One region of the Micromonospora sp. CPCC 205539 genome, then DNA from elsewhere that is predicted to be linked to it. Evidence: riboswitches for the same ligand, from Rfam matches in the RefSeq annotation. Region 1 holds a riboswitch; the other holds the start of a gene.
What was found. Region 1 has a riboswitch for cobalamin ahead of cobN (cobaltochelatase subunit CobN). Riboswitches for the same ligand answer to the same signal wherever they lie in the genome.

Region 2: it holds a riboswitch for cobalamin, as region 1 does, so the genes downstream of both, V6V47_RS00425 (prenyltransferase/squalene oxidase repeat-containing protein) here and cobN (cobaltochelatase subunit CobN) in region 1, are expected to answer to the same signal.

The regions. Positions count from the first base shown of each region.
Region 1 is NZ_JBAKHW010000005.1:56,355-62,071, reverse strand. Features, by position in the region: gene V6V47_RS06730 (DUF1062 domain-containing protein) at 1-518, opposite strand, end outside; gene V6V47_RS06725 (maleylpyruvate isomerase family mycothiol-dependent enzyme) at 919-1,722, shown strand; gene V6V47_RS06720 (hypothetical protein) at 2,051-2,386, shown strand; cobalamin riboswitch at 2,541-2,718, shown strand; gene cobN (cobaltochelatase subunit CobN) at 2,945-5,717, shown strand, end outside.
Region 2 is NZ_JBAKHW010000001.1:86,558-92,274, forward strand. Features, by position in the region: gene V6V47_RS00415 (hypothetical protein) at 1-428, opposite strand, end outside; gene V6V47_RS00420 (prenyltransferase/squalene oxidase repeat-containing protein) at 425-3,136, opposite strand; cobalamin riboswitch at 3,230-3,344, opposite strand; cobalamin riboswitch at 3,406-3,535, shown strand; gene V6V47_RS00425 (prenyltransferase/squalene oxidase repeat-containing protein) at 3,639-5,072, shown strand; gene V6V47_RS00430 (helix-turn-helix domain-containing protein) at 5,147-5,353, opposite strand; gene V6V47_RS00435 (DUF2975 domain-containing protein) at 5,353-5,717, opposite strand, start outside.

The DNA.
Region 1 (5,717 bases):
TCGACCATGCCTCGTACGGCGGGACGGCTCAGGCCGAACCCGGCGGTGAGCAGCTTCTCGACCCGGATGGGTGCCGGGAGCTCGAACCTGATGATGACCTCGAGTGGCGCGGCATCCTCGCGCCGGAGGTCGTAGAACGGTATGTCGGTGTCCAGCCGCCAGGTGCCGGTCCAGTCGAGCTGGTAGGCGGCCTTGCGGGCGAGCGTCGCGTCCATGGTCAGCTGTCGCACGATGGCCGGATCGTTGTTCTCGAACATCAGTAGCCGCTCGTTGTCCAGCGCCCGCACGTTGATGCGCTCGTGGACGGGGATTTTCGACGTGCGGCCGCACAGGTCGCAGCAGATCAGCAGCCACACGTCGAGCAGCTTGTGGTTCGCGTTGACCCGGATCTTGCCGGTGGGACGGTGCCGCGTGGACCTGCATGACACGCAGGTTTTGACGATGGTGGGCAGTCCGAGCTCGCTGACCACCCACAGCGCCTTGCGGTCGATGCCGGTTCCGCGACCGTGGGCGGGCACGCGGATATGGCGGGAACTATTCATGGCTTCGGCGATTCCAAGATCTCGGCAGGAGGCGCCCGGCAGCGCGATGGCGCGCCGGGGGTGCCTCCCGGGTCCAGTGGCGGGCAGCCGGCGTCTCGGCGGGGAGCACGCCGGCTGGCGCGACGTCGCAGATCACGTCGCGTGAAGGAAGCCCGCACCGGTTACGCGGTGCGGGCTTCGAGTGGCACGGCGGACGGAGACGGGGAGGTGACTCCAACCCGTCTGCATCGCGCACGTGCGCCACTGGTCACTGATCCATGCGGATCAGCGTGGTCGACCCGTGGGCCTCCGGGCAACGGATTTTCCGCGTGGCCCCGCCGCCGGGGGCGGGGAATTTCCGCTGTCGGTTGTCGAAGGGGGGTGGTACAAAGCCGCGGTGGAAAAGACTCTGGAGTTCGCTGACCTGTTGCGCCTGATGGAGGAGCGATCGACCGCTTTCCGGGCGGCGGTCGCCGCGGCACCCAGCCTCGACGTGCGGGTGCCGACCTGCCCCGAGTGGACGTTGTTCGACCTGGTGCAGCACCTGGGCGAGGGGCGCCGCAAGTGGGCCGCCATCGTGGCCGCGGGGCCCGCTGACGCTCCGCCGGCGATGTCCGCCCCGGTGGCGCCCCGGGAGCGCGAGGCACTGCTGGCCTGGTTCGCCGCGTCGACGCGGGAGTTGCTGGACGCGCTGCGGGAGGCCGGCCCGGATCGTGGTTGCTGGACGTGGTGGGGTCCGTCGCAGTCGCCGCAGACGACTGGTGCCGTCGCCCGGCACCAGCTCCAGCAGGTCGCCGTGCACACCTACGACGCCCAGGTCGCCGTGGGCGCCCCGCAGCCGCTGCCGGACGAGGTGGCCCTCGACGGTGTCGACGAGTTCGTGACCACCTGCGTCGCGACGACGGCCGCGTGGCCGCACAAGCCCGCGGTCGTCGACTACCACGCCACCGAGGGCCGTTCCTGGCGGCTCTGGTTCTCCGCCGACGGCGCCCGGACCGCCCGCCTCCCCACGCCGGTCGCCGGCGAAGGCCCCGAGGCGGCCGTCGCTGGCGAGGACTCGGATGCGGCCTATGTCTCCGCCCGGGGCACTGCCCATGAGCTGGTCATGTTCTGCTACGGCCGCATTCCGATGGACTCGCTGCGGGTCGACGGCGACCGGCGCGTCTTCGACCAGCTGATCGCCTGGGAGCCGGAGGAATAGGACACGACGACGGAGCCGCCGCCCTGCGCCGACCTCGGCCTCAGCGCGCGGCGGTGGGTCCGCGGCCCGGGATGATGTACAGCAGTCCGGCCCGCCCGGTGGCGATGAGATTCAACCCCGTAACCGGCCGCCGCTCGTGCCACCCTCGATCACTGTGTCGTGAGCAGGTCCCCGGCGGGCGTGGACAACTGCTGACGACACAGTGATCGAGGAGTCGGCAGTGGCACAGCCACGAGCGGCGGGGGTCAGGGGATTTACAGGTGGGGTGCAGGGTCGTTTCAGGGTGGGGTGGTGCACTGGTAGGGGTTTGAGGGAGAGGGGACGCGCCATGGGGTGGTTCAGTCGGCGGTCTCGGGGTGGCGAGGCGACCCCGACGAAGCTGGACCGTGAGGCGACCCGGGACGACCTCGCCGCACTCGAGGCGTTCATCGCCAGCCGGCACGGGGTGGAGTTCTATCTCGAGCCGGAAACCACCGCGACGGATACCACGGTGGTGGCGATCGCGCACGACGGCGAGTGGATCCGTCGTCGTACCGGCACGCCCCGCGCGGCGGGCGCCATCGCCCGCAAGCACGCGGTGCCGCTCTACGAGGCGGGCCGTACCGGCTATCCCGAGCGGATGCGGGTGTGGAGCCGGGCGCACCCGGAGCGCCGAGCACGCTGAGACCGGTTCCGCGCAACGATCTGGCTCCGGCGCTGTTGCGTCCGTTGAAGCAGAGCAAAGGGTGCGCGACAGCAACCCGAGGCAGTGCCGCGGCAATCGCTACTCCTCGATGGCTGCGACCGGGATGCCGTTGACCGGCCTCGGACGGGTGTGGCAGCATTCGCGACCTGACGGCAGTGAAGGAAGCCGGTGTGATTCCGGCGCGGTCCCGCCACTGTCACCGGGGAGTCATCCCCCCTCGCGAGTCACGGCCGTGTGTCTGCGGTTGGAAGGCCGGGGGAGAGCGTCGATCCGGGAAGCCAGGATACTTCGGCCGTCGGGACGTACCCCAGGGCGTGGACACCCGAGGAGGACCCGATGACGCACGGCGTCTCATTCATCGATCAGTATCGCTACGGCTGGCATGGCGGACACCACGCCGCCCTCGGTCGGGCTGTCGGTCGCATCGGCCACCGGCACCGCTGAGCCGCGCACGCCAGCGCTGACGCCGCACGCACCCACCCGCACTCGTCCAGGTCGCCCGCGTGGCGGCAGGGACGTCACTCTCCGGAGCCTTCCGTGCGCATCCTGCTGCTGTCCACCGCCGACACCGACCTGCTCGCCGCCCGTGCCAGCGGCGCCGACTACCGGTTGGCCAACCCCGCCCGGGTCTCCGCCGACGAGGTGCCAGCCCTGCTCGCCGGGGTCGACCTCGCCGTCGTACGTCTGCTCGGAGGTCGGCAGGCGTGGTCGGACGGCCTCGCCCAGGTGCTCGCCACCGGTCTGCCGGCGGTCGTGCTCGGCGGCGAGGCGCTGCCGGACGCGGAGCTGATGGCCGTCTCCACCGTGCCGTCCGGGGTGGTCACACAGGCGCTGGCGTACCTGGTCGAGGGTGGTCCGCAGAACCTGGGGCAGCTGGCCCGGTTCCTGTCCGACACGGTGCTGCTCACCGGTGAGGGCTTCGCCCCGCCCGCCCGCACCCCGGAGTACGGCGTGCACGGCGACAACCCGGCCGACCCGGACCGGCCCACCGTGGGAATCGTCTTCTACCGGGCGCACGCCCTCGCCGGCAACACCACCTTCGTCGACGTGCTGGCCGACGCGGTACGGGCGGCCGGCGGCAACCCGCTGCCGATCTTCTGCGGCTCGCTGCGCGGCCTGACGACCAACCCGCACGGCCAGACTGCCGGCGCCGACGCGCACGAGGCCGCCGACAACGGCCTGCTCGGGCTGTTCAGTCGCTGTGACGCGCTGCTGGTCACCGTGCTCGCCGCCGGTGGCGCGGTCGCCGCGGACGCCTCCGGCGGCGGCGACTCCGACGCCTGGGACGTGGGCGCGCTCGCCGCCCTGGACGTGCCCGTCATCCAGGCGCTCTGCCTGACCAGCACCCGTGCGCAGTGGGCCGAAAGCGACGCTGGACTGTCCCCGTTGGACGCCGCGATGCAGGTGGCGATCCCCGAGTTCGACGGCCGGATCGTCACGGTGCCGTTCTCGTTCAAGCGGATCGACGCCGACGGGCTCTCGGTCTACGCCGCCGACGAGGAGCGGGCCGCCCGGGTCGCCGGCATCGCGGTGCGCCACGCCCGCCTGCGGTACGTGCCCAACGCCGACAAGCGGGTCGCCGTGGTCCTCAGCTCGTACCCCACCAAGCACTCGCGGGTCGGCAACGCCGTCGGGCTGGACACCCCGGTCTCGGCGGTCCGGCTGCTCGCCGCGTTCGCCGACGCCGGCTACCACCTCGGCGACGCACCGGTGCCCGACGACGGCGACGCGCTGATCCACGCGCTGATCGCCGCAGGTGGTCACGACGTGGAATGGCTCACCCCGGAGCAGTTGGCCGCGGCCGAGGCCCGGGTGCCCGGGGAGACGTACCGGCGCTGGTTCGCGGACGTCCCGACCGCGCTGCGCGAGCGGATGCGCGAGCACTGGGGTGAGCCCCCGGGCGAGCTCTACACCGACGGCGGGGACATCGTGCTGGCCGGGCTGCGGTTCGGCAACGTGGTGCTACTGATCCAGCCGCCGCGCGGCTTCGGCGAGAACCCGATCGCCATCTACCACGACCCGGATCTGCCGCCCAGCCACCACTACCTGGCCGCGTACCGCTGGCTGGCCGCACCGGTCACCGACGGGGGCTTCGGCGCCGACGCGGTGGTGCACCTCGGCAAACACGGCACCCTGGAGTGGCTGCCCGGCAAGGGCCTCGGGCTGGCCGCCGACTCCGCACCGGACGCCGTCCTCGGCGACCTGCCGCTGGTCTACCCGTTCATCGTCAACGACCCCGGCGAGGGCACCCAGGCCAAGCGGCGCGCCCACGCCGTCGTGATCGACCACCTGGTGCCGCCGATGGCCCGCGCCGAGACGTACGGCGACCTGGCCAAGCTGGAGCAACTGCTCGACGAGTACGCGACCGTGCAGGCGCTCGACCCGGCCAAGGTCCCCACCGTACGGGCGCAGATCTGGGACCTCGTCCGCGCCGCCGAGCTGCACCACGACCTGCACGCCAACGCCATGCCGGCCGCCGACGACTTCGACGAGTTCGTGCTGCACCTCGACGGCTACCTCTGCGAGGTCAAGGATGTGCAGATCCGCGACGGACTGCACATCCTCGCCGCCGTACCGACCGGCGAACCGCGGGTCAACCTGGTCCTCGCGGTGCTGCGCGCCCCGCAGATCTGGGGCGGCACCCGCGCCCTGCCCGGCCTACGGCAGGCGATCGCGGCCGCGTACGGGCTGAACGAGCAGGAGCTGCTCGCGGAACCGGGCGCCCGGATCAGCGCGCCAGCCGGGCTGACCGACGTCGTGGACGGACCGGCCGGCACCGCCGCCGACGCCGTCGACCTCATCGAGGCGGTCGCGCGTCGGCTGGTCCTCGCGATGGAGACCCTCGGCTGGGCGTCCGACTCCGTCGACGCGGTCGTCGAGGAGGTCACCGGCCGGTCGATCCCGGACGTCGCCGCGGTGCTGCACTTCGCCGCCACCGAGCTGGTGCCCCGACTCGACCGGACCACCGACGAGCTGACCCACACGCTCGGCGCGCTCGACGGCCGGTTCGTGCCGCCCGGGCCGTCCGGGTCACCCACCCGGGGCCTGGTCAACGTGCTGCCCACCGGCCGCAACTTCTACTCCGTCGACCCCAAGGCCATCCCCAGCCGCAACGCCTGGGACGTGGGGGTGGCCCTCGCCGACTCGCTGCTGGCCCGGCACCTCGCGGACACCGGCGCGTACCCCCGCTCGGTCGGTCTGACCGTGTGGGGCACCAGCGCCATGCGAACCCAGGGCGACGACATCGCCGAGGTGCTCGCGCTGCTGGGCTGCCGGCCGGTCTGGGACGACCGGTCCCGGCGGGTGACCG
Region 2 (5,717 bases), on a different contig from region 1:
TGGTAGCTCATCGCGCCGAGCTGGCTGTAGACCCAGCTGTTCTGTCCCGGGTCCGCGTGCCAGTACGACCAGTACGCGCTGGCCGGCGGCGTGAGCCCGCACTTCTCGTCCGCCGGCGTGGGGTACTGGGTGCCGCCGCGGTGACCGGCGTACCCGATCCGGCAGATGAACGCCGGCCCGTCGTGCTGCGTACCGGTGGTGCGCCAGCCACCCTGGTTGAGCAACTGGTAGCCGGTGGTCGGGGTGGTGCCGCAGGACCGCAGCAGCGGCCCACCCCACTTGCTGAAGTCCACCGCGAGGATCACCCCGGACGATGTCGTGCACTGCCCGATCGGCTGCGCGTCGGCCAGCGCCGGCGCGGCGGGCGCGACCACCGCCGCGACGACCGCCAGGGCCGCGACCGACCGGAGCCAGCGGTGCGCCGTCACTGGTCGGCCACCGCTCGACGACGGGCGGCGATCCGCAGCAGCACGCCCGCGACGACGATCGCCAGTGCCAGCAGGGCGATCGACGCGATCGACGCGCCGGTGCGCGGCAGGTGGCCCGACGAGGTGTTGCGGGTGCCGGTCGGCGATGGGGTCACCCCGGGCGACGCGGACGAGGACGTCGTCGGCGTTGGCGTCGCGGTCGGCGTCGGCGTACCCGATGGGTCCGTGCCGGGCAGCTCGTGCACGTCGCGGGTCAGGGCGGCGAAGGAGACGCCGGTGGCGCCGCCGACGACCTGGGTGGACGCGCGGACGTCCGAGCCAGCCTGACCACCGGCGGCGACGGTGAAGCCGCCGTCGTCGTTCTGCTGGCCAGCCAGGAACGCCAGAGCCTTGCCGATCTGGGTGGGGTAGCTGCTGCCGCGCAGCGTGAGGCCCTGGATGGCCAGCGCGGTGGAGTTGGTGGAGTCACCGGCCGCGCCCGGGAAACCGCCGTGCCCCTTTTGCGCCGCGGCGATCCAGGCCAGCGCCTTGTCCACGGCGGTGGTCGCCGCCTGGTCGTCGGTGAGCATCGCCAGGGCCATCGCGGCCATCGCGGTGCTGTCGACGTCCTTGTCGGCATCCGCGGCCGGGATGAGGCTGGGGAACGACCCGTCGGCGCGCTGCAGTCCCTTGAGGAACGCCACCGGCGCGGCCGCTGCCTCGCCCTGACCGGCCCGAAGCTGCGCGATGACGCCCAACGACTGCCCGAACACCGAGGTGGCGTACCGGTAGTTGCCGGCGCCGGCGCAGCCGGCCTGTGCGTCGAGCTTGGCGCACGTCACCTCGTGCAGCGCGGCGATCAGGTCGTGTCCGCCGAAGGCTCGGGGGTCGTACCCGGCGACCTGCGCGAGCAGCGCGACCTTGCCGATCGCGCCGCCGGCGGCGTAGTCGGTGCCGATGCCGAGCCACGTGTCCACGGTGAACCCGCTGTCGCCGACCGCACCGCCGCCGCGGATGAACTCGACGATCGCCCGCAGCCGGGTGTCGTCGCCACCGGTGGCGGCGAGGGCGTACGCCCCGTCGATGCTCATCCCGAAGTCGGGGTAGCCGGGGAACGACTCGTAGTATTTGCCGTCGATCAGGTTGCTCGGCGCGACGAGGTAGGTCACCCCCTTGACCAGGTCGGGTTTCGGCCCGGCCTGCGGGGGGCCGCCCAGCGGGTGGGTGAGGGCGGCGAGGTTCGTGCCGGCCAGCGCGAGTGCGGCCGCGCCGGTGGCGGCAAGGTCCGCGTCCGGGTTGGTCGGGTCGGGGTTCAGGCCGCCGCCGCTGACGATCCGGCCGACCAGGAAGCCGACGGCCGTGGCTGCCCGGTCGGCGGTGCCCAGCACGGCCAGGGCCTGCGCGGCGTGGCCGGTGGCGTAGGTGTCGGTGAACCCGGCCCCGGTGTACGGCTGGTACCCGCCGTCGGTCTGCTGCGCGCTGGTCAGGAACGTCCTCGCCGAGCCCAGCGGCTTGTCCTGACCGCCGAGCGCGTGCAGCGCCAGGACGGTGAGGCCGGTGGCGGCGAGGTCCGGGTCACAGAGTTCGTTCGGGGCGAGCCACACCCCGGCGAAGGACCCGTCGGCACACTGCTGCCCGCTCAGGCGGGTGACGGTCGCGGTCGGCGGCGTCACGCCGGCCCGCTTGAGGGCGAGCAGCGCGCTCGCGTGGGTCTGCGGTCCGTACGAGCCGGCGAAGTCCCCGGCGGCAGCGCAGCCGGCGTCGAAGTCGGTCTCGGTGCACACCCGGTCGGTGAGCGTGGCGATCAGGTCCCGGCCGCCGAACGCGCGCGGGTCGCTGGCGGTGATCGTGACCAGCAGCGCGAGATTGGCGGCGTTGGCCGTGTGGGGCACGGCGGAGACGCCGTTCGGGAAGATCGTGGCGTCGACGTGTCCCCGCAGGTAGTCGACGATCTTCGTGAGGGTCGGGTCCTGCCCGCCCGTCGCGGCCAGGGCGGTGGCGACGGCGATGGTCCGCTGATAGTCGACCGCCTCGAACGCCTCGTTGTAGACGTGGTCGCCGTCGGTGAGCTGCCCCACCAGATAACTCGCGACGGCCTTGACCTGAGCCTCGGTCGGCGCCGCCGGAGGGTCGGTGGGCCCACCCGTCGCGGTCGGCGTCGGAGTCGGCGTCGAGCCGTTCGCGCGGACCGAGGCGGGCGTGAAGCTCGGCGCCCCCGTCGTGCCACCGATGTCGGTGCCGCCGAACACCCACGCCTCGACCTCACCCGGAGCCGGCCGCTGCGTCATCGCGCCGAACGCGCTGTACGTCCAGTGGTCCTGCCCGGCCGGCGCGATCCAGTACGACCAGTAGGCCGATGCCGGTGGCGTCAGCTCGCACGCCTCGTCGGCGGGGGTGGGGTGTTCCGCGCCGGCGTCGAAGTCGGGTGAGCCGATCCGGCAGATGAACCCGGGGCCGTCGTGCATCGTGCCGGTCGTGGTGAATCCCGCTTCGTGCAGCAGGTCCAGACCGGTGGTCGGGGTGGCGTCGCAGCCCCGCAGCACGGACCCGCCCCACGCTCGGAAGTCGACCGCGACGATCGCGCCCTGGGTGTTGGTGCAGGCGTCCAGCGGATCGGCGTTCGCCGGACGGCTCGGCGCCACGAGCGCCAACGCGCCGATGATCACGGCGGCGGCGATCGCCGACCACAGCACGTGAGCACGCGTTGTGCGACTGACCAGTGGGGACATGGTGACTCTCTCGGGGGTAGCGGCGCAGGCGCGGACGCGGACCCCGGGGACGAGTCCCGGAAACCTGGCTCCGCGCCGTGTACCTCGACGACGCTGCGGTGCACTATCCAGCCAGGTAATCCGACTCGTCCCGGTACGGGACCTACGGCTGCGGGCCAGTGCCGGACTTTGACCGGCTTCCCCTGACTGCTGGATCGGCGCCATCGGACCACAGCGGCGACACCGCCGTCAACGTGAGGCCGTGTCACGTACCTAACAGCGCGCGGTGGGGTCTTCGTCCCTTACCGTGACGGCGTCATCGCGTGGGGGAACCCGGTGGAATTCCGGGGCTGACGCGCAACGGTGAGGACGGCCCGTCCGTCCACAAGCCCGACTACCCACGTGGTGACGCAGCACCTGCGGTATCCGTCCCACGCGTCCTGCGGCCGGCCCGCCCCGCTCCGCCGGCGTCGCTGCCGGGCTCCGGGTCGAGGCAGTCGTGCCCCGCACCCCAAGGAGACCCATGTCCTCCCGCCCTCGCTCCGGCAACCGCCGGAAGCTCCTCGCGGCCACTCCCCCGGCCGCACTTCTCGCCACGCTGCTCGCGGTCGCGACCGGTGCCACTCCGGCCGCCGCGACCTCGACCCCGGCGCAGATCACCACCGCCAAGACCAACGGCGTCGCCTACCTCCGGACGCTGCAGGCCGCTGACGGCGGCTACGCCACCGGCGGGCTGTCCAACGAGTGGGCGTTCAGCGCGTTCGCCCCGGCCGGCGTCGCCGCCGTGGACGTCTACCCCGCGGGCGACACGACGAAGAACGCCCGGACCGTCTACCGCAACCAGCTCTCCGCCGCGTCCTGGCCCAGCGCCTCCCCCGTGGTCACCGACTACGAGCGCGGCCTCCTGAACGCGTACGCCGCCGGCATCGACCCCGCCCGGGTCTCCCCCGCCCGCAACCTGGTCGCCGACACCATCGCCTACTGGCAGAGCGGCTCGGCCGGCTACTACGGGCCGCCGGCCAACTTCAACGGCACCATCTTCGCCACCCTCGCCCTGGCCGGTGCGAAGACCCAGACCGGCGCCGCCCGCGTACCGCAGGCGCTGCTCGACCTGTCGGTCACCCGGATCCGCAACAACCAGCACGACGACGGTGGCTGGACCTTCAGCCAGGCTGAGGGCAACCCCACCAAGCTCGCCGCGGCCAGCGACATCGACATGACCGGCGCGGCTCTGGCCGCCCTCTGCGTCGCCGGCGTACCCAACACCGACACCGACGTCGTCCAGGCGAAGAACTTCCTCAAGGGCAAGCTCGTCAACGCTTCCGGCGCGTTCAGCTCGTCGTTCGGCGGCAACACCGACTCCAACGCGTGGGCCCTCTCCGGGCTCAACGCCTGCGGCATCCCCAGCCAGGGCAGCGACTTCACCACCGTCGCGGGCAAGACCCCGATCGACTTCCTGCGCGCGCAGCAGCTCGCCGGCGGCGGGTTCAAGTACCTGACCACCAACACCACCCCATCGGCGTACGCCTCGATCGACGCGGTCCGCGCCCTGGCCGGCGGCGGCTACACGGCCGCACCGCCGACGCCGGTCACCGCCGGAGCCCCCACCTGGGTCGCCGCCAGCGGATTCACCGCAGGCACCGCCACCCGGCTCGCCGTGATCATCGACAACGGCAGCGGCACCATCAAGCCCTGCGCGGTCACCCTGACCCCGACGGCCGCCACCACCACGCTCGGCACCGTCCTGGACGCCGCCATCGGCACCGCCGCACCCAGCGGCTGCGTCACCGCGGTCGACCCCACCAGCGGCACCGGCACCATCACCTCGATCAACGGCCTCGCCAACAGCGGCACCTCCACCTGGAAGGTCGCCAAGGACGGCGGCGCGCTCGCCACCGCGACCCGCGGCACGACCGTCGCCGTGGGGGACACCATCTACCTGCGCTACGGCGCCTGACCGACGCGCTGTACCGAGGTGTGGCCAGCGGCGCAGCGCCGCTGGCCACACCTGCGTCGGGTCTGCCGCCCGACCTATTCGTCGACCCACTCGAGCAGGTCACCCGGCTGGCACTCGAGCACCCGACACATGGCCTCCAGGGTGCTGAACCGGACAGCTTTGGCCCGACCGTTCTTCAGCACGGCCACGTTCGCCGGTGTGAGCCCGACGCGCTCGGCGAACTCCCCCACGCTCATCTTGCGCTTGGCCAACTCGACGTCGATGCGCACGACGATGGGCATCAGATCACCGCTTCCATGTCGGTACGCAGCGTGGTGGCCTGCCGCAGCAGCTCGCGCAGCACCACCATCAGGAGCCCGAACACGGTGACACCGACCGTCAGCAGGAACAGCACCATCGGCAGCCCTGGATCATCGGCGTTGAACCCGACCAGCAGGAAGACGGTCACGAGCACCAGCCAGGCGGCCGCGATGGCCCATACGATCGCATCCACCCACTTCAGGGACGCCTCGGTGAAGATGCGGTCGTTCTTGACCAGGGTGAGCAGTTTCCAGGTGGCCACGATCACCACCTGCACGCACAGCACCCAGAACACGGTCACGGCGGTCAGCGGCCACCGGAGGTGGGCGTCGTTCGGCGACTCCT